2 regions of the Virgibacillus halodenitrificans genome follow, and region 1 is predicted to be linked to the other one. Evidence: a T-box and tRNA genes for the amino acid it is inferred to sense, from the RefSeq annotation. Region 1 holds a T-box; the other holds one or more tRNA genes.
The links. A T-box is a leader RNA that pairs with one kind of tRNA and senses whether it is charged. The one in region 1 lies ahead of alaS (alanine--tRNA ligase), so its partner is inferred to be a tRNA-Ala.
Positions count from the first base shown of each region.

Region 2: it encodes a tRNA-Ala, which carries the amino acid that the T-box ahead of alaS (alanine--tRNA ligase) is inferred to sense. The anticodon was not compared.

Region 1 is NZ_CP017962.1:1,607,575-1,618,138, reverse strand. It holds gene mltG (endolytic transglycosylase MltG) at 1-831, opposite strand, end outside; gene BME96_RS08415 (DUF1292 domain-containing protein) at 1,075-1,362, opposite strand; gene ruvX (Holliday junction resolvase RuvX) at 1,375-1,788, opposite strand; gene BME96_RS08405 (IreB family regulatory phosphoprotein) at 1,789-2,055, opposite strand; gene alaS (alanine--tRNA ligase) at 2,217-4,856, opposite strand; T-box leader at 4,910-5,119, opposite strand; gene BME96_RS08395 (AI-2E family transporter) at 5,162-6,229, opposite strand; gene BME96_RS08390 (hypothetical protein) at 6,278-6,466, opposite strand; gene recD2 (SF1B family DNA helicase RecD2) at 6,540-8,852, opposite strand; gene BME96_RS08380 (tetratricopeptide repeat protein) at 8,872-9,534, opposite strand; gene mnmA (tRNA 2-thiouridine(34) synthase MnmA) at 9,550-10,564, opposite strand, start outside.
Region 2 is NZ_CP017962.1:301,371-311,934, reverse strand. It holds gene BME96_RS01680 (spore coat protein) at 1-167, shown strand, start outside; gene BME96_RS01675 (TIGR00266 family protein) at 369-1,166, shown strand; gene BME96_RS01670 (YfhD family protein) at 1,247-1,417, shown strand; gene BME96_RS01665 (YueI family protein) at 1,528-1,980, shown strand; gene BME96_RS01660 (BCCT family transporter) at 2,098-3,588, opposite strand; gene BME96_RS01655 (hypothetical protein) at 3,738-3,995, shown strand; gene BME96_RS01650 (acetoacetate--CoA ligase) at 4,120-6,117, shown strand; gene BME96_RS01645 (DUF4097 family beta strand repeat-containing protein) at 6,202-7,218, opposite strand; gene panF (sodium/pantothenate symporter) at 7,330-8,766, opposite strand; gene BME96_RS01635 (YhdT family protein) at 8,763-9,029, opposite strand; gene BME96_RS01630 (DUF4870 domain-containing protein) at 9,117-9,440, opposite strand; tRNA gene BME96_RS01625 (tRNA-Ala) at 9,559-9,631, shown strand; gene BME96_RS01620 (zinc-dependent alcohol dehydrogenase) at 10,003-10,564, shown strand, end outside.

The DNA of each region.
Region 1 (10,564 bases):
TAGACGATTAACAAAAACACTTGCAATTTCTTTCCGTTGTTCTTTAGTACTTGCTTCTTTTTCAACTAACGAAGCAAAAGTTAGTGTTTCATGTACGGTATAATCTGACGCTGTAATTTCATCCAAATACTTACTTAAAATAGACTCTGTCTTTTTTAACATATTTTCGATCACCACTTCTACTTTTGGATCTTTTTCATAGAAGTCGTAAGTTGCCGCGAACAGATACCCCTCGAGCGGTGTACGAATTTCAGGATCTAGGATGTCTTTTTTTAGAACAGATGGATATTTGTTCATTAGCCCTTCAATATAGTCAATATTATTTACCTTCTCCATAAATTCCTTTTTAGTAAAAGGTAATTTTTCAGAGTAAATTACAGCCATTTCTTCAATTGTTTTACCTTCTGGTATAGTAACTGTGTATAAAGGATCTGCCATAACTTTACCTTTTTTCAGAGATTTAATGATCTCATCTATCGACATAGCAGGTGAAAATGTATAATCTCCAGCCTGAAAATCAGCTTCATTTTTAAATTTTATGTAAAAGCGAAACACTCGACTATCCTTTATAATTCCCTTATCTTCAAGAATGGAAGCAATTGTGGAAGTAGAAGAGCCAATTGGAATTTCGACTTCAATATTTTTATCGCTCTCTGGATTCACCGGTTCTAAAGCAGATTTTATGAATAAATAACCTGATACTCCCCCAATTATAATAATAAGTAGAAGTGAAATAATTATAATTGCTACAATTTTTCTAACTGTTCTTGCCTCTTCACTTCTTACTGCGAGATTTTCTTTGAAATCATCTTGTTTTTCTTTATCGGACATAAAACGCCCCCCTCTCACCCGCTATATTATACTAAAAATCGATAATATATTCCATTAAAATCCTTATATTGTTTAGGAAATGAATCTAAATAAGATATTCTATACAAATACTGCCATACAAACGTTAGTTTAAAGTTAATCTACTTTGTGAGTCAATGGATAATCTCCCCATATGTTATAGTGGCAATCCACATTAATAACAATAGCTGATGTCGAGTGATGACATCAGCTATTTATATATGCTTAGTTATTCTCTTCTTCTTCTGCCAATGTGTTTAGCATTTCTTCAACCATATTCCACTCTTCTTCAGAATCAATAGGGAATAGTGACAAGTCATTATCGTCATTATCTTGCTCTTCGTAGCGGAAAGCATATACTTCCACTTCTTCGTCCTCTGTTTGTTCTACAGGCACCACCGCAATGTAGGATTGGTTTGTTTCATCCACATCAAAAGTAAATAAAACTTCAAATAGATGTTCTTCCCCATTTTCATCTGGGATAATTATTCTTTCTTTCTCTTCTAATGCCATGTTGACACTCCTTTACTTCTGATCAAGGTAACCTTGTAAAATCATTACCGCTGCCATTTTATCAATTACTTTTTTTCGTTTTTTCCTACTCATGTCAGCTTCCAATAAAACACGTTCAGCTGCCATTGTAGTCAATCTCTCATCCCACAGTACAGTTGGAATACCATGTACCTCTTCCATATGTTTTGCAAAAACCTGGGATGCTTCTCCTCTTTCACCTATTGTACCATTCATGTTTTTAGGTAAGCCAATAATAGCTTTCCCTATTTCATGTTCGATTATAATGCTTTTTAGCTCTTCGTCTGCGGAGGTTATATTATTCTCATCCCATTTTATCGTTTTCACACCTTGGGCTGTCCACCCTAAAGCGTCACTTACAGCGACTCCAATTGTTTTGGAACCGACATCTAATCCGATCAATTTCATTTAACTTTCCCTTTGTTTTTCCAGATAGAATTTAACTAATTCCTCAATAACTTCATCCCGTTCAACCTTACGAATCAAATTACGAGCATCCTGATGTCTAGGAATGTAGGCAGGATCTCCTGATAATAAATAACCCACGATTTGATTAATTGGATTATAACCTTTTTCTTTTAATGCTTCATGTACAGTGAAGAGGATTTGTTTAATATCCTGATCAAAAGGTTCTTCTGAGAAATTAAATTTCATTGTTTTATCAAACGAACTCATCGCGCCACCTCATTTTTAGGAATTCTAGGCTATCATTCTGATGATGGAACCAGTGATCTACCATATTTACTAGTCTTTCATAGTTATACTTGTAATTCAAATTATTGCCTTGTTATTCTAATCTTCATTATATCGTTTTGTGCAAAAGTATACAAGCTGGACTACTTTACATTGTCGCTTATATATTGCTTAGCAGATGCTAGAGCATCCTGAATTTTAGACGGTTCCTTCCCACCAGCTTGGGCCATATCAGGGCGTCCACCACCACCGCCGCCACATACTTGGGCAGCCTGCTTAATTAATTGACCGGCATGCATGCCTTTATCCATAAGATCTTTGGAAACACCAGCAGCTAGTTGAACCTTTTTATCATTTTCTGCAGCAAGAAGAATTACTCCTGTTCCCATTTTTTGTTTTAACTCATCAACCATATTTCTTAGTTGGTTCATATCCTTCACGTTTACCTTTTGAGTTAGCAAAGGAATGTCCTTAATCGTTTCTACTTTATCAAGTAAGCTAGATGCTTCCACATTTGATAATTTTGAACTTAGAGAGTCATTCTCTTTTTGCAAGACCTTCATTTCTTGGAAGAATCCCTCTATTTTTTCAGGTAGCTGTTCTTCATTCGTTTTCATAAGTTGTGCTGAAGTCTTTAGAATATGGAGACGATGATTCAGATATTCATAAGCTTGTTTGCTTGTTACTGCTTCGATCCTTCTAACACCAGCTCCAATGCCACTCTCCGACATTATTTTAAATAATCCAATATCAGAAGTGTTTTTCACATGACAGCCGCCACATAGTTCAATGCTATAATCTCCTATTTGCACTACTCTGACGATATCGCCATATTTTTCACCAAATAAGGCCATTGCACCCATTTCTTTTGCTTCATCAATCTTTCTATAATTAATGTCGAGCGGATACGACGCCCATATTTTTTCATTGACAATTTGTTCTATCTGCTTAATTTCTTCCTCTGTAACAGAGTTGAAATGAGAAAAATCAAACCGCAAGCGCTCAGGTGTTACAAGGGATCCAGCCTGATTCACATGAGTCCCTAATACATCCTTAAGAGCTTGATGGAGTAAATGGGTAGCTGTATGATTTTTCACTACACCCTCTCGGAATGTACCTTCAACCATAACCGTGACCTCATCACCAACATGAAATTCGCCATTTTTAACACGTATACGGTGAATATGCTGTCCTTTTGGTGATTTTTGAACATCCTCAACATATGCTGAAGCATTATCAGAGTAAATCCACCCCTTATCTGCTACTTGTCCCCCACTTTCCGCATAGAATGGTGTCTTATTTAAAAACACAAATACTTCTTCATCCTTTTCAGCGACCTGTACTGTTTTCTGCTCGTGAATCATAGTAGCAATTATCGCTTTTTCTTCGAGCTGATCATATCCAGTAAATTCACTCTCTACTTCAATTTCACTTAAAATACCATCTTGTACTTGCATAGAATCAACTTTTTGTCTTGCATTTCGAGCTCGTTCGCGTTGCTTATGCATTTCCTCATTGAAGCCTTCTTCATCAATAGTAAACCCTTGTTCTTCTACATATTCTTCAGTTAATTCTTTAGGGAACCCATATGTGTCATATAGGCGAAAAACTTCAGAACCAGGAAAAACAGTACTCCCTTTTTCTTTTTCCTTTTTCATAATAGAGGATAGAATATCAAGTCCATCCTGTAGTGTTTCGTGAAAACGTTCTTCCTCTACTTTAATTATGTTCTTGATAAAGTCTTTTTTCTTTAAAACCTCTGGATAGAAGTCTTCCATAATACTTCCTACAGTTTCTACTAACTCATACATGAATGGCTTCTCAATTCCGACTTCTTTAGCAAAGCGTACTGCTCTTCGAAGTAATCTGCGTAATACATAACCTCTTCCTTCATTTGAAGGCACTGCACCATCACCTATTGCAAAACTCACTGTACGAATATGATCAGCAATCACCTTAAAAGCAGTATCTGCAGCTTGGGTTTTACCATATGAAGTATTTGCAAATGTTTCGGCCTTTTTTATAATTGGCATAAATAAGTCGGTTTCAAAGTTAGTAGGTGTATCCTGTATAACACAAACCATTCTTTCCAAACCCATACCTGTATCAATATTCTTTTTAGGTAACGGTGTATACGTATCATCAGGGTTGTGGTTAAATTGTGAAAAAACTAAATTCCATATTTCCAGATAACGTTCATTTTCTCCACCTGGGTACAGCTCCGGATCATTTGGATCATTGCCGTATTTCTCGCCACGGTCATAAAAGATCTCCGTATTTGGACCACTTGGACCTTCTCCAATATCCCAAAAATTTTCTTCCAAACGAATTATCCGCTCTTTCGGAAGTCCAATAACGTTCAACCATAGATCGAAGGCTTCGTCATCTTCAGGATGGACCGTTACTGACAATAGCTGAGGATCAAACCCAATCCATTTGTCGCTTGTCAAAAACTCCCAAGCCCATTCGATTGCTTCTTTCTTGAAATATTCACCGATTGAAAAATTACCAAGCATTTCGAAAAACGTATGGTGTCTAGCAGTAAAACCTACATTCTCAATATCGTTAGTTCGTATGGATTTCTGTGCATTTACAATACGCGGATTTTCTGGAATAACTCGACCATCAAAATACTTTTTTAATGTAGCAACTCCACTATTTATCCATAGAAGAGTGGGGTCATCCTTTGGTACTAGTGAAGCACTTGGTTCAACACGGTGATTCTTTTCTTTGAAAAAGTCCAAAAACATTTGTCTGACTTCTGCTGATGTTAAATGTTTCATTTCCATACCTCCATTAAATAATTTATGAAATAAAAAAATCCCCTCTCTGCATATGCAGGGACGAGATTCTATCGCGGTACCACCCTAATTACAAACAAAAATTTCTGTTTGTCACTTCATCATGGTAACGGTATGAAACCGGCGGGAATTGGCCGCACTCCAGTTTAGCTTTCCATGATTCTTGCTTAGGATTTTTTTCAGCCTATTGAAAATCCCTCTCTTTAAACCGATCATCATGTACTTATAACTTTCAACGTGTTTCATATACTAGTTTAGCGATATTATAATTAACTTTAGCTTTATTGTCAATTATAACTTTTAAATGCGCGTAAATGTGTGACAACTACTTTAATAATTGTCAAAGTTGGTACTGCAACAATCATCCCGACCACACCAAATAACTGGCCTCCTAATAGTAAAACAAAAATGATTACTACAGGATGAATCTGAATGCTTTTACCTACTATAAAAGGTGCCAAAAGATTGCTTTCAATTAGCTGAATGATAAACACCCCTATAATAACGTAAATAACAAGTTTCCCCGAAAGAGTGAAGCCGACCATTGCAGCAGGTACAGCACCTATGATGGGCCCAAAGTAAGGAATTAGATTAGTTATACCCATAATGATTGACAATAATAGAGCATATTTTAAATTTAGTAGTTGAAATAGAATAAATGAAGCTATACTTACAAATAAGCAGACAATTAACTGACCTCTTATATAATTTCCTAAATTTTCATCAATCGCATCAGCCATCTTACCTGTCTGATACCGATATTTTTCTGGCACTAATCGCTTACAATATGCCTTGATTTTGGTATAATCTTTTAAAAAATAAAATACTAAAACAGGAATTACCATTAAAAAAATAATTGTATCAATTATCTTGGTAAATCCACCAACTAACCTAGTTAATATCTTATCAATAGATTTTTCAGCTCGAAGAATTAGTTCATCGATTTTATCATGTACAGTTTCAGGTAGAAATGAGGTATATTCATATAACTTATAAATTAACTCCTCATATAATTTGATAAACTGTGGTAATTGCTCATTTAAATCCCGTAATTGCAAGATAATCAAAGGATAAACTCGATAAATTAAGTAGGTAATACCTCCAAAGAACAGGAAGTAAATAAGTAAAATTGCTATGCCCCTATGTATGTTGTATTGTTGCAGTTTGTTAACAATAGGATAGAGCAAATAGGCTATTAAACATGCAACAATAAAAGGCGCTAATAGACGCCAAATAAAAGAAAGTACGGTTCCATACATCGGGAACAATTTAATAAATAGATAACAGAACAAAAATAAAAAGATGCCAATTAACAGCCAATATAAATATGCAAGCTCTTTTCTGTCTTTCCACAATGGTAATCTCCCCTTAGCCAAAATCAATTATATTTATAGATAAGAAGGCTACCATTGCAGTTTTCTTTCATCCTTTGAAAACAAATCATCAAGCGAACTTAATGATCCGTCTACTTCCACTTGGTGAATTGCCAGTTCATTATTAATTACTGATAGCTCAATGAAACACGTCCAACAGTAATATTGTTGCATACCAATCTTTCCTAGGTCTTTTCCGTTACAGTTTGGGCATCGCATACATATAAAGCTCCTTTAATTATACTTTATTATGTTATGCTAACCCGTTTTTTGTATATATATACCTCTTTTCTCACATAAAATCATACGGAGAAATGTCATCTTCTGCTACCGGTTCCTCTAACTGAGTTTTTTGAGTTTGTACTCTTTCCAATAATTGTTCTTTTAATGTTGTATACCGTTTATTCGTATCCATTGTTTGCACTCCTTTCAGGAATGCGTCTTGTTCACCACATATAATAAGTGATTGTTTACTTCTGGTAATTGCGGTGTAAAGTAAGTTCTTTCTTAACATACGGCGATATGCAGAAACTACGGGCATAATTACGATAGGGAATTCACTTCCTTGAGATTTATGAATCGATATACAATATGCATGCATAATATTAACATAATCTTTACGCTCATAAACTACTTCTTTTTCATCAAATAGAACTACTAGTTGCTCCACATTATCCGTATTTTCATCTTCTCTAAAAATAGCTACAACTTCTCCGATATCTCCGTTAAATACATTGTCTTCTGGTTGATTTACAAGCTGGATCACCTTATCTCCTTTTCGGAATATTGTATCAGCAATCTTTACTTCTCTTTTTCTCTTGTCTCTAGGATTAATTAATTGTTGGAGTTCTCTATTAATCGTGGTAATTCCAGCAAGAGAGCGATACATTGGCGCAAGGACTTGAATATCTTTAACATCAATCCCTTTGGAGACAGCCTTGGAAATAATCTTAGTAACGACTTCAATCATTTGATTTTCGTAACAAGGGATATAACTAAAGTCTTTATCATTTTCTAGTTGAATTAGCGCATTATTCTTAATCTGATGTGCAAGCTGAATAATCTTCGAACCTTCTTTTTGTCGATATACATCCGTCAATTTCACATATGGTAGCACGTCACTTGCTAACAAATCTGTTAACACTTGACCAGGACCTACAGAAGGCAATTGATCCTCATCACCAACTATTAATACTTGCATGTCTTCAGGAATTGCTTTAAATAAATGATTAGCGAGCCAGATATCTACCATAGAAAACTCATCAATGATTAAAAATTTGCCACTTAATTGCTCGTTCTCTGTCTTATTAAATCCACTTTTCCCATCCCATCCCAGTAATCTGTGTATTGTTACTGCAGGTAGGCCGGTTGATTCTGTAAGTCTTTTGGCAGCACGACCGGTAGGGGCTGTCAGAATAAATGGAAATTCAGACTTATCTTTATAATCCTGTGGATCAAGAGAAAGATTATGGATAGTGGAAAAAGCCTTAATTATCCCTTTAATAACCGTTGTTTTCCCCGTCCCTGGCCCACCTGTAAGTATTAACACTTTTGAATGAACAGCCTGGTTTATAGCTGAAAACTGTTCCTTCCCATAGCTTAAAATTTCTGTTTCCTCTATATCACCGATAATTTTCATCAATTCAGCAAGAGGTGTTTCATCTTCAATAGATTTACTTATAATTCGATTCAGCTGGGAAGCAAACCCATCTTCAGCGTAATATAGAGAAGGTAAGTAAACTCGGTCCTCTAGAATAATAACAGATTTAGTTGTATTTAATTCTTTTAACCTTTCTGTAATAATATCGCTAGAAAGGGAATGAGCAGATAACAGATCAAAAACTCTCTCAACACAGACAGATAAGGGTAAAAACACATGACCATCCTGCACACTTTTTTGTAATGTATATATACAACCAGCACCGATACGATTTGGATGAGTAGGTGAAAGTCCTCTTTGACCTGCTATTTGATCTGCAGTTTGAAATCCAAATCCCTCTATATCGAAAACATATTGGTAAGGATCTTCCTCAAGAATGGTTATCGCATCCTCTTTATATTCTTGATAGATTTTTTGTGCCATCTTTAATCCAATATTATATTTTGCCAAATATACAACAATATGCTCAAAGCCTTGATTTTCCTGAAGGCTCTGAGCAAGTGAATCTGCAGTGTCTTTATTTAATCCTGGCACACCAGTTAAAACATTACGGTCATTCAAGATCTTCGAAACTGCATTCTCTCCTAAATGCTGAACGATTTTACCAGCAGTTTTCTTTCCGATACCGTAAAATAGATCACTCGATAAATAAGCAATTAAACCTTCTGTTGTGTCCGGAATATACGTTTTATAAGACGTGACCCGGTACTGAAGCCCGAATTTAGGATGATTTTCAAAAAGACCATAGAAAAGATAAGCTGTTTGCTCCTGTAGATTTGAAAAATACCCTTTGGCTATTATTTCTTTTTCTTTGAAGTCTTCATTTGTTTCAATCACTTTAATTTTAGCAATTGAGAAATGCTCTGCTTCGTTATGAAAAATTGTATGCAAAAGTTCGCCTTTCACATAACCTTGCTCAGCTATCGATTGTTTTTCCATATCCATTTCCAACAACCCCAATTGCTTATTGTTCGCTTAGAAAACTCTCCACATTCTTTTTTCCGTTTGCAGCAAGCACATGCTCCGGTTGAATGGATAAAGCTTTTTCAAAATGTTTTAATGCTTCGTTAGCTTCTTCACGGTAGAGAGAAATGACCCCTAAATTGTAGTAGGCATCACTATGATCTTTGTTTATATTTAAAACGTTTTTAAATACTTTTTCTGCATCTTCAATATGATTGCTTTGGGCTAAAGTAAGCCCATATTGAAATAAAATTTCTTCATCTGTTGTGGCAAGCTCTGTAGCGCGAAGCAAAAAAGGGATGGCTAGCGTGTAATGCTCCTGATGTCGAAAACTCATTCCTAGCATATAGTAAACATCTGCTTCTTCCAAGCCAAGATCAATAGCTTTTTGAAAGTTTTCCTGTGCTTTTGAATAAATGGATTTCTCAAAATACGTATTTCCCAGTCCGTAATATGCGGTAGCTGCAGCTTCATCCAATGTGATAGCTTTTTCAAAAAAACGCTCGGCTCGTGTATAGTCTTGCATGTGTACCAACAGATTACCAAAATTGATATAACCTACTGGATCATCCTGGTTTTCTTCAATATAGGATGTAAGTAAAGCCGCAGCTTCCTCCAGTTTATTGTCTTTCATTAATTGAATAGCTTCTTTATTTTTATCCACAAGTAAAACTCCTTCTTAACCTACATAGTCAAGTGCTTCGCCATTTTTTATAATTTCATCTATTGTGCCACCACCCAGGCACACCTCTCCATTGTAAAAAACTACAGCTTGTCCTGGTGTAACAGCACGTTCTCGTTCTTCTGTAAAAACCACTTCTACTTTATTATCAGGCAGTATGTTCACTTTTACTTCACTATCTTTTTGGCGATAACGAAATTTTGCAGTACATGTAAAAGTACCTTGCACTTTATCCGGTGTTATCCAATTTACATCTGTAGCAATTAAGGAATCAGAGTATAGTTTTTCATTGGAATACCCCTGTTCCACATATAGGATATTGTCTTTAAGATTTTTGCCAACAACAAACCAAGGATCACCAGCTCCACCTATTCCAAGTCCTTGACGTTGTCCAATTGTATAATACATTAATCCATCATGTTGACCCTTTTCTTCTCCATCTAATGTTGTCATTTTGCCAGGCTGTGCAGGCAGATATTCACTTAAAAATTCCTTGAAATTACGTTCACCAATAAAACAAATGCCTGTACTATCTTTTTTTGTAGCTGTTGCTAAATCATTCTCTTTGGCAATTTCACGAACTTGAGATTTAGGCATACCACCTAATGGAAACATTACTTTTTCTAGTACACCCTCTGTCAATTGATTGAGAAAATAAGTCTGATCTTTATTATCATCTACTCCGCGTAACATTTCATAGCGTCCATTATTCTCTCTAACCTGCGCATAGTGACCTGTAGCTAAATAATCTGCCCCCAATGACATTGCATGATCTAAAAAAGCTTTAAATTTAATCTCCTTATTACACATTACATCAGGATTTGGCGTCCTTCCTGCTCGATACTCATCAAGAAAATAAGTGAAAACTTTATCCCAATACTGCTTTTCAAAATTTACAGCATAATAAGGAATGCCAATTTGATTACAAACTCGTACAACGTCCTCATAATCTTCTGTGGCAGTACAGACGCCAAATTCATCTGTATCGTCCCAATTTTTCATAAATATCCCC
Region 2 (10,564 bases), 1.3 Mb from region 1:
TAAGAAGAGTGTTTGCAGATAGTGTACCAAACATGATTGAAATGGCTTACGAGGTATTTTTATACCAAAATAAAAATCAGTATTATCAAACACCACAATTACAACCACAGGATATGCAAAACTATAGAAACAGTTTCGCTCCTGTACAAGGAACTATGCCACATTAATACAAATAGAATTTTAGATAATAAGGTGACTTGCATTATAATTGCAAGTCACCTTATTCGGGAGCTTCTATTTAGACCCTTACGTCAGCAATTTTGCATTGTATAACTATAGAATAAAATAGTACGGATGTAATTATTTTTGAAACTTTCAGAAATACCCAGCGTATTATCTATTATACGAATAGATAAGGGGCTGGAAAGATGAATAATCACGAAATTGATTACCAATTACATGGAGATGATATGCAGTTTGTAGAAGTGGAACTTGATCCAGAGGAAACAGTTATTGCGGAAGCAGGTAGTTTAATGATGATGGATGATCAGATCCGAATGGAAACCATTTTTGGTGATGGTTCTTCTTCTAATCAAGGTGGACTTATGGGAAAACTGATTGGTGCAGGAAAACGCGTACTTACAGGCGAAAGTTTGTTTATGACTGCATTCACAAACGAAGGAGTCGGAAAAAAGCATGTATCCTTTGCTTCCCCATACCCTGGAAAAATTATTCCAATGGACTTAAGTGAAATAAGTGGAAAGTTAATTTGCCAAAAGGATGCTTTTTTAGCAGCAGCCAAAGGAGTTGCTGTTGGGATCGAATTTCAACGAAAACTTGGCACCGGTTTTTTTGGTGGTGAAGGATTTATTATGCAGAAGCTGGAAGGAGACGGTATGGCTTTTGTACATGCTGGTGGAACGATATATAAAAAAGAACTTGGGGTTGGCGAATCCATTCGAGTAGATACAGGGTGCCTTGTGGCTATGACAGGTGATATTGACTACAACATCGAATATGTTGGTGGGATAAAAACAGCTTTGTTTGGTGGCGAAGGTTTATTCTTTGCTACTCTAAGAGGGCCGGGAACAGTATGGGTTCAATCCTTACCATTCAGCAGACTTGCAAGCAGAATTTTTGCTGCCGCACCAGAACGTAGAGGCTCAAAAGGAGAAGGTAGTATAGCCGGAGGATTATTTGATATTCTTGGGGGCGACCGTAAGTAATTTTAAAAATTACCATGTAGATTTCTTAACCTTTCACACATACTAAAGAGGAACCATTAATAACTGAAAGGGTGGTCTTTATGGGAAGAGATGAGCACAGAAAGTCCAAAAACAGTTTTCTTGCACAAACACCCAAAAATCAATTATCTGATGGAATTGATGTAGAGTTTTCTGAAGAATTTGCAGACCAAAATGATAAAGAGGCACAAGCAAGAAGCAGAGCTGCAAACAAACGCGCTAAAAGGAAATAAATCGTTTAAAGCAATTCACTAAAAAGTGAATTGCTTTTTTGCCTTCAAGCTAGACTATTTGTATACTTAGCATAGAAGATCATTTTACTTAGTGGAAGTGAGGTTTTATTATGGCCCCAAAAGATGTGGATGATTATTTAACAGAAGGTATATATGGTGCCCGCAGACCAAAAGAAGCAGAAAGAAAGCAATACCTTGGCACTCTAAGAGAAAGAATTGTACTCGCTCTTACAAAAGGACAGGTGATGTCTGACAAGGGACTTAAAAAACTGGAAGAAGCAATGAAAGAGAATAAAGATGCACAACTCTTAATAAACGGGCATGTATCCCATCGCTTTTTAAAGGAAGAAAAAGCCTTGGCAGAAAAATACAACATTTCCTATACTACCGTGACGAACGAGGAAGAAGATACAAATATTGGCGCTGTACTTGCCTATGATTATGCAGTAGAAAAGGAAAACATTTTTATTGAAGAAGAAGAAAGTGTTAAAGAAAAAAAAGAGAACGAAACCGCTAAGCCTTCTTTCATCAAAAAAATAAGCCGTCTATTTAAGACAGATTAACGATTTTACTTGTCTTGTTAAAAGCTAATATAACTAAAAAAGGCAGGGAGCTTGTTCGCAATAATACGTAGCAGCTCCCTGCCCTTTTAAACGTTTTCTGTACAGTTCGTTAAAAATTTATTTCCTGTGAGGGCCGGCTTCCTCTCTAACTGCCTTAAAGAAGGAAGCCCCCATGAGCAACATAACAATGGAGAAAGGCAATGCTGCAATAATGAGCATGTTTTGCAGTCCCTGTGTTCCACCAAAATAAACAATAATAGCTGCTACAGCAGACTGGGCAAGTCCCCACATAATTTTAACTGAGTTTGCCGGGTTAAGCAGACCATCCGTACTCAGCATACCTAGTACGAATGTCGCTGAATCAGCTGAAGTTACAAAGAAAATAGCAACGACAACGATGGTAATTAAGGACATAATAAAACCTAACGGATATTCAGCCAGAACACCAAACGTAGATGTTTCCAATGTTAGTTCGGAAATTTTTGCTATTCCATTTTGTTCAAGATTCAACGCAGACACGCCGAATACAGAGAAGAAGATAAAGCAAATGATACTTGGAACTAGCAGTACCCCAATTAAAAATTCCTTTACTGTTCTTCCCCTCGATATTCTTGCAATAAATACCCCCACAAATGGAGCCCAAGATATCCACCATGCCCAATAAAATATCGTCCAGCTATTAATCCAGCCTCTATTTTCATTATTCAGTGGAGCCAAACGTAAGCTCATGTCAAAAAAGTCTGATACATAGCTTCCAAGCGTTGTTGTAAACATATTTAAGATATAAAGCGTTGGGCCAGCGATAAATAGCATAATCAATAAAATAATCGCAATTACCATATTAGTATTACTTAAATATCTGATTCCTCTTCCGATACCAGACCATGCAGAAATAATAAACAAAATAGTAGCAATTACAATAATTAACAATTGTACGGAGAAAGTTTCAGGCGTACCAAACAAGAAAGCAAAACCACCAGATATTTGGGCAGAACCAAACCCAAGTGTAGCTGCTACCCCAATTACAGTTGCCACTACAGCAAGTGTATCAATGATCTTTCCTGCAGCTCCCCGCATGCTCTTTTCACCAAATAAGGGAACTAGCGTGGCACTAATTAATCCAGGAGAGTCACGATGGAACTTAAAATAAGCAAGGACTAATGCCACAAGTCCATATACCGCCCATGCATGCAAACCCCAATGAAAAAAGGAATACTTTAATCCTTCTTTTATTGCGGCATCCGAACCCGCCTCTGCCCCCGGTGTGCTCGTAAATGCATGGGAAATCGGCTCTGCTGTTGTCCAAAAAACCAATCCAATACCCATTCCTGCACTAAATAACATAGCAAACCAAGATGGCAAACTGAATTCAGGCTTCTCCCCTTCTTTTCCTAATCGAATATTTCCATATCGAGAAAAAACTAAGTAAATACAAAAAATTAGCATGAGCATTACAATAAGTAAATAATACCATCCAAAATTAACAGAAATACTCGTAGTAACTTCACTCGTAAAGGCTTCCAATTGCTTCGGTGCTATTGAACCATATACGACAATGGCAGCACAGATCAAAATGGAATACCAAAATACCCTGCTTACATTCTTCATCCCTTCACCTCTATAATTTTTTATGTACAAATACCTACACTAGCAATTTATATACCCAAAATACAAGTAGTTAAAACCAAAATTTACTTCTGTATACATCTTTTTTCTGTTTCTTCACAAAATAAGTATTATCTATGGAGGTGTTTTTTATGAATGAACCGTATCGTTGTCCTAATTGCAAAACAAACAGTTCAAGATTTAACATTATTGAACAAACCGCAAAGCCTGTTAAGTTGGATCCGCAAACTGGTGAAGTGCTAAAAGAGTATACAAATGAAAATGTGGAGGTTTTTCATATGAGCTATAATGGTCCCTCCTATCGAGTTCAATGTGGATCCTGTGGGCTTATTGAAGACGAAAATACATTTTTAAAGTTCGCACAATATCAAAAGCGATCGAACGGATAATTCTTTTTTAGAACTCTTCTATTTTGAAGAGTTCTACTTTTCTTCCCTTGTCACCCCACTTTCTTTTCTTTACACGCAGAAAACGGTTTCATATAATAGTGTTAATACATTCGGGAGGGATATGATGAAACACGTAGAGGAAGGAACATTGCTATGGGAGCCAACAGAGGGCCGAATAAAAAATTCCAATATATACGCCTATATGGATTGGTTAAAACAAAACAATGAAAAGCAATTTAACGATTATTCCTCTCTTTGGCAATGGTCTGTTGCAGAAGTAGAAGAATTTTGGAAATCACAGTGGGAATATTTCCAAATACAATCACAGACTCCCTATCAAAAAATACTATCAACACATCAAATGCCAGGGGCAAAGTGGTTCCCTGAAGCCAATATAAATTATACAGAGCATATTTTTAGAAATAGAAAAAACAATAAAGCTGCTATTATACACCGTTCGGAGATTAGAGAGACAGCAGAAATTACGTGGCAGCAGCTCTATCAGCAAACCGCTTCCATACAAAAAAAGCTAATGGAACTAGGGGTGAAAAAGGGTGACCGAGTGGTTGCCTATGTATCAAATATCTATGAAACTGTTATTGCTTTTCTTGCTACAGCGAGTCTTGGAGCAATCTGGTCCAGTGCCTCTCCTGACTTTGGCACACAGAGTGTTATTGACCGGTTTAAACAAATCGAACCTAAAGTAATGTTCACTGTAGATGGATATAGTTATGGTGGAAAGCGATTTGACCGAAGTAAGGTAGTAGAACAAATTCAAGCAGAACTACCTACTTTAGAAGCAACCATTGGGATTCCATACCTAAACGCAAATGCGGATTTTTCAAAACTAAAAAATGTTACGTTATGGGAGACGGCTCTCCAAGACCAAGAAAATCAAAAATTAGACTATGTGCATGTGCCCTTCAATGATCCTTTATGGATTTTATTTTCTTCCGGCACAACCGGCAAGCCAAAACCAATTGTTCAGAGTCAAGGCGGGATTTTGCTTGAACATTTAAAAGCATTGACTTTCCATGCCGATCTTGGAGAAAACGATCGTTTCTTTTGGTTTACTACCACAGGATGGATGATGTGGAATTTTCTAGTTGGAGGTTTGTTAACCGGAAGTACTATCTTATTATATGATGGGAATCCAGCTTTCCCCGACAAGAACATGCTTTGGGAATTTGCCGAAGAAACAAAAATGACAGTCTTCGGTACAAGCGCCAGCTACATTACCGCCTGCATGAAGGACGAAATACACCCTGGTGCTGATTATGATTTAAGTAATTTGAAGTGTATTAGTTCCACTGGATCACCGCTTCCACCTGAAGGCTTCCAATGGTGCTATGAAAATATTAAAAGTGATATATGGATCGCCTCGGCAAGTGGCGGGACGGACGTGTGCACTGCTTTCATTCTTGGTGCACCTATATTGCCTGTCTATGCTGGCGAGCTACAGTGTCGGGGACTTGGTGCAAAAATTGAAAGCTATGATGACAAAGGAGAACCACTAATTAACGAAGTCGGAGAGCTAGTCTTAACCGAACCCTTCCCTTCTATGCCAATATATTTTTGGGGAGACAAAAATGGCGAACGTCTAAAAGATAGTTATTTTGATATGTATTCCGGTATCTGGTGTCATGGAGATTATTTAAAAATTACTGATCGGGAAACCTGTGTTATTTATGGTCGTTCAGATGCTACCATTAACCGAGGCGGAATCCGCATCGGTACAAGTGAAATCTATCGTGCTGTAGATCAGGTTGAAGAAGTTGCCGATAGTTTAATTGTAGATATTCCTAACGAAAATGGTGATTCATTTACACCTTTATTCGTTGTTATGAAAAAAGGATATACACTTACGGAGGAAACGATTAAGAAATTAAAGAATCACATTCGTACACAATGCTCCCCACGTCATGTTCCCACCGATTTTTTTGAAGTGTATGATTTACCTAAAACTCTAAATGGGAAAAAATTAGAAGTTCCTGTTAAAAAAATACTAATGGGAAAAAGAGTTGATGAAGTAGTAAATAAAGGCGCACTTAGTAATGAAGCCTCCTTAAACTATTTTATCGAATTTGCGGAAGACAAATTAGCAATGGATAAAGATTCATAGATTTTTGCAGAGCCCTTAGTAGCTGCCTTTATATATAATTCACAAATAATAAGACACGAACCCTTCTATAGGCTCGTGTCTTATTTATATTTCATAAATGTACACATCTCCTGATCTTGCTTTCATTTGGTACACGGTTCGTGCTTGTCCTATTTTTCCTTCTAAACAATTGCTTTCTTGTTTCTCTATATCCATCACTAAATTAGTTTTGATTTCTCCGCTACCTGTTTCAACTCTAATCTTCCCGTCCAAAATAGAACTGAGAAAACCAATGCTTATATCCCCACTGCTTGTCCCAATTTCTAACGGTGCCTGTTCTACAATTGTTACTTTAACATCACCGGAACTAGTCGATCCTTGCAGTTGTCCAGAAACCTCTTTGATCAAAAAGTTCCCGGAGGATGAAGTGAAAAGCAACTTTTCCAAACAAATATCTTCCCCGGTCATATCTCCGGAGGAACTGTGTAAGGTAGCCTCATGCATTAAGAGATTATGGAGGTGAATATCTCCAGATGATGTTTTAATTCTTAACTTTCTTCCTTTAATCTTTTCTATCTTAACGTCTCCTGAACTAGTAGATAAATACGTATCACCAGAAGGAGCACCAGAATTCTCTACATTGTTCTGATCTTCCAATACGGAGAAAGTGATATCTCCGGAAGAAGTTTTTAGATGTGTTTCTTTTGTTGTTAATTGCTGACATAGGATCTCCCCTGAGCTAGTCCTACATTTCAGTATATTTGTTACAAGTTGAGTAAGATGCACATCACCTGAGCTTGTAAGAAGCTCCCAATTGTCTGCAATAGAGGATGAGACGAAAAGTATAAGCCGGCAATTATGTTTTTTGCGCAAAAAAGTTTGCTTAGTAGAAAGTGCTTTTATTTCGAGTTCATCCTTCGTCAGGTTAGTAGATAACTCAGGCCCACCCTCGTATGTTTCTAAGACAACTTCTATTCCAGGGGTGTCTTGAATTATAACTGCTATCTTCGCCTCCTCTGTTTCTACTCTTATTTTACTTAGTTTATCTATATTAATCGTCCACTGTTCTGTAGTACTACCATATTCCACATGATTTTTTACCGTTTTTATAAAATTAGCCACTCTTACCCCTCCATCTCGATTTATCGTTAGTCCTACCTTACACTAGTTACATTCAAGCAATAAAGTAGCTACCGACGTATTCTATCTCCGACCAAAGACTGATTTTATTCTCTATAAGTTAGCAGATAATCTTCGGTCTGTCATTATACTTACCACTACATAAAATACAAACGAGATGAATACAGGTAATACGACGGAGTGCATTCCAAATGGCTGAGGGAAAAACTGATCTGACAATATGTATAATGCTACACCAGAAACCATCGATGCTAAAGCACCATATTTATTCCCCTTCTTCCAGTATAAGCCCATTACAATTGGCCAGATAAATGCAGCCTCCAAGCCACCAAACGCAAACAGGTTTAACCAAATAATTAAATTTGGAGGATCTAAAGCCATAATGAAGACGAAGATTCCTAAAAGAGCAGTAATTCCAAAGCTTAATCGCTTTACTCGTTCATTTGATGCATTTGGTTGAACATAATTGAGATAAATATCCTTCACTAAGGTAGAACTCACCAGTAATAAGAGTGAATCTACAGTGGACATAATAGCAGCCATCGGAGCCGCTAAAACGATACCTGCAAGCCAAGCGGGCATTACCTCTAATGCAATTAAAGGCATTACTTTATCCCCTACCTCTATTCCTGGCAAAATCGGTCTGGCAAAAACACCAATTAAATGCATATTCAGCATAATCACACCAACCACTACTGTGCCTATTATAATGGCACGATGCATGGAACGGGAATTTTTGTATGACATTGCCCGCACAGCTATTTGAGGCAATGCGACCACCCCCACTCCTACCAATAGCCAAAAGGAAGAAACATATGCAGGGGTTAGTGTACCCTCAGCGCCAAAAGGAGTAATCAGATTTGGATTTTCTACCCTTAAATCTGTAATGATGGAGGTAATCCCTCCGCCTGCTATAATGACGGCTATAAGTAAGATTAAGGTTCCAACAAACATAATACTCCCTTGAATTGCATCCGTTAAAGCGACAGCACGAAACCCTCCTACGGTTACATAGATCAACACAGATAAAGCAAAAATAAACAGTGCACTTGTATAACTAATTCCAGTCAGTGATTCAATTAACCTTGCTCCACCAATCCATTGGGCTGCCATCGCAGAAAATAAAAAGATAATAATGCTAATAGCAGAAAGTAAAACTACCCACTTGGACTGATACCTTTCTTTTAAAAAGTCAACCAATGTTAAAGCATTATATTGCCGGGTGACAATAGCAAACTTCTTACCAAGAATCATAAGTACAAAATATCCTGTTGCCACTTGAGTCATTGCTAATAAAACCCAACCTAAACCTTGGGTATAGGCAGTTCCAGGCCCACCGATAAAGCTGCTGGCACTTCCATAAGTAGCAGTCATCGTCATAGCAAGTAGAAAGCCGCCCATACTTCTGCCTCCAAGAAAGTAATCCTGCAGAAAGGAAGTCGAGGAACGGAGGGATTTACCAGCCCAAACCCCAACAGCAAAAATAATTAATAGAATTCCGATTAACGGTACGAGTGCTTGCCAATTCATTTCTCCGGCTCCTCTTCAAATGGGATCTCTACAAAGAACTTCTTCACAACTACCGTGACTAATATAGCCATGACAATAAACCCAAGGACACAGCTGTAAAAAAACCAGGCAGGTAACCCAAATACATAGGTATATTCTTCTGGCTTCTTACTTCCCATTCCATAGGCAAAACCATACCACCAAATAAAGTTAAAAATAACCAAGCCAACGCCAATTAATGCTTCTCTATGCGCAACCTTAAATTGCTCTTCTTTTTCCCGCATGGCTAACTCTCCTTATATAATAAATAAATTAATATAAATATAACGTAAATAAGGCAAAGAAAAAAGAGAACCAGCATGGCTCTCCTTCTATTTTATAAAATGAATGGTCAGTGGAAACCTATACTTTTCTCCCTGGTAGGCTTTTACAGCTGCAACGATAGTTAGGATAAACACAATTATCCCAAGTATAATTAACATTAGGATACCAATTAGAATCAAAACTAATATTCCACTTATAATGCCATAAATAGTAAAAGAGACTAGGAAGTTAAAATATTCCTTCCCATGATAATCCACAAATTCTGATTCTTCTCTCTTGAACAACCAAATAAGCAAAGGGCCCAACACGGGGAATGGAAAGCTTAAAACATAAATAAGCATGGAAAATAAGCGGTCATCTTCTGTAGGCATATTGTCTTACCTCCTTTCTTGCAATTATAATACATAACTATAGAATATTAGAAGAAGTTAAAATTGTTATTTATACTTGAAAACTAATTCAAATACGTATATAATCTTTTATGTACTCGGGGCATTAGCTCAGCTGGGAGAGCGCTTGTCTGGCAGACAAGAGGTCAGCGGTTCGAGCCCGCTATGCTCCATCTTATAAAAAGAAGCCATATATGGCTTCTTTTTTTGTCGTTTTAATGTCTCTAATATATATGTTGCGGTTATTCAAACAAAGTAACTTTTGATGTGATTATAATCGGCCAATTTGGACAAATATATACTCAAGCAAACTAGTTCCTAAATATCTCCGTGGATTCTCCTGCTCTGCTGGCGATTTATTTCTTCTACGGAGAATTCCCCTGCTCTGCTGCTGATTAATTCCTGCCCCGGCAGATTCCCCTGCTTTCCTGCTGATTAATGCCTTTTCCCTTCAGGGGTCTTACGTACTTTCCCTATAGCATGGTGTTTTAGTTTTCAAAAATGCGGTTATAGTCTGTATATAATTATAAAAGGATGTGACAGCATGAAGGCAGTTACTTTTCAAGGTAAAAAATCCATGATAGCAAAGGATGTGAAAGCTCCAGACGTTCAAGAACCAACGGATATGATTGTACGAATTACTGCAAGTGGTATTTGTGGTTCAGATCTTCACCTATATCATGGTGGAATTGTCCCGGAAAATGATTATGTAGTTGGACATGAGCCAATGGGTATTGTAGAGGAAGTAGGCTCCCAAGTTAGTAACCTCAAAAAAGGAGACCGAGTAGTCATCCCTTTTAATATAGGTTGCGGCGAATGCTTTTTCTGTAAAAACCAAATGGAAAGCCAATGTGATAACTCTAACCCTCATGGTGAAGTTGGCGGCCTTTTCGGTTTTGCCGAACCAAATGGGAATTTCCCAGGAGGACAAGCAGAATATCTAAGAGTACCCTATGCTGATTTCACCTCATTTAAGGTACCTGATTCCAGTGAGCTAGACGATGAGCAGGTAATGTTTTTATCTGACGTCCTACCAACCGCTTATTGGAGTGTAGAGCATAGTGGCTTGAAAAAAGGAGATACAGCAGTTATCCTCGGCGCAGGAC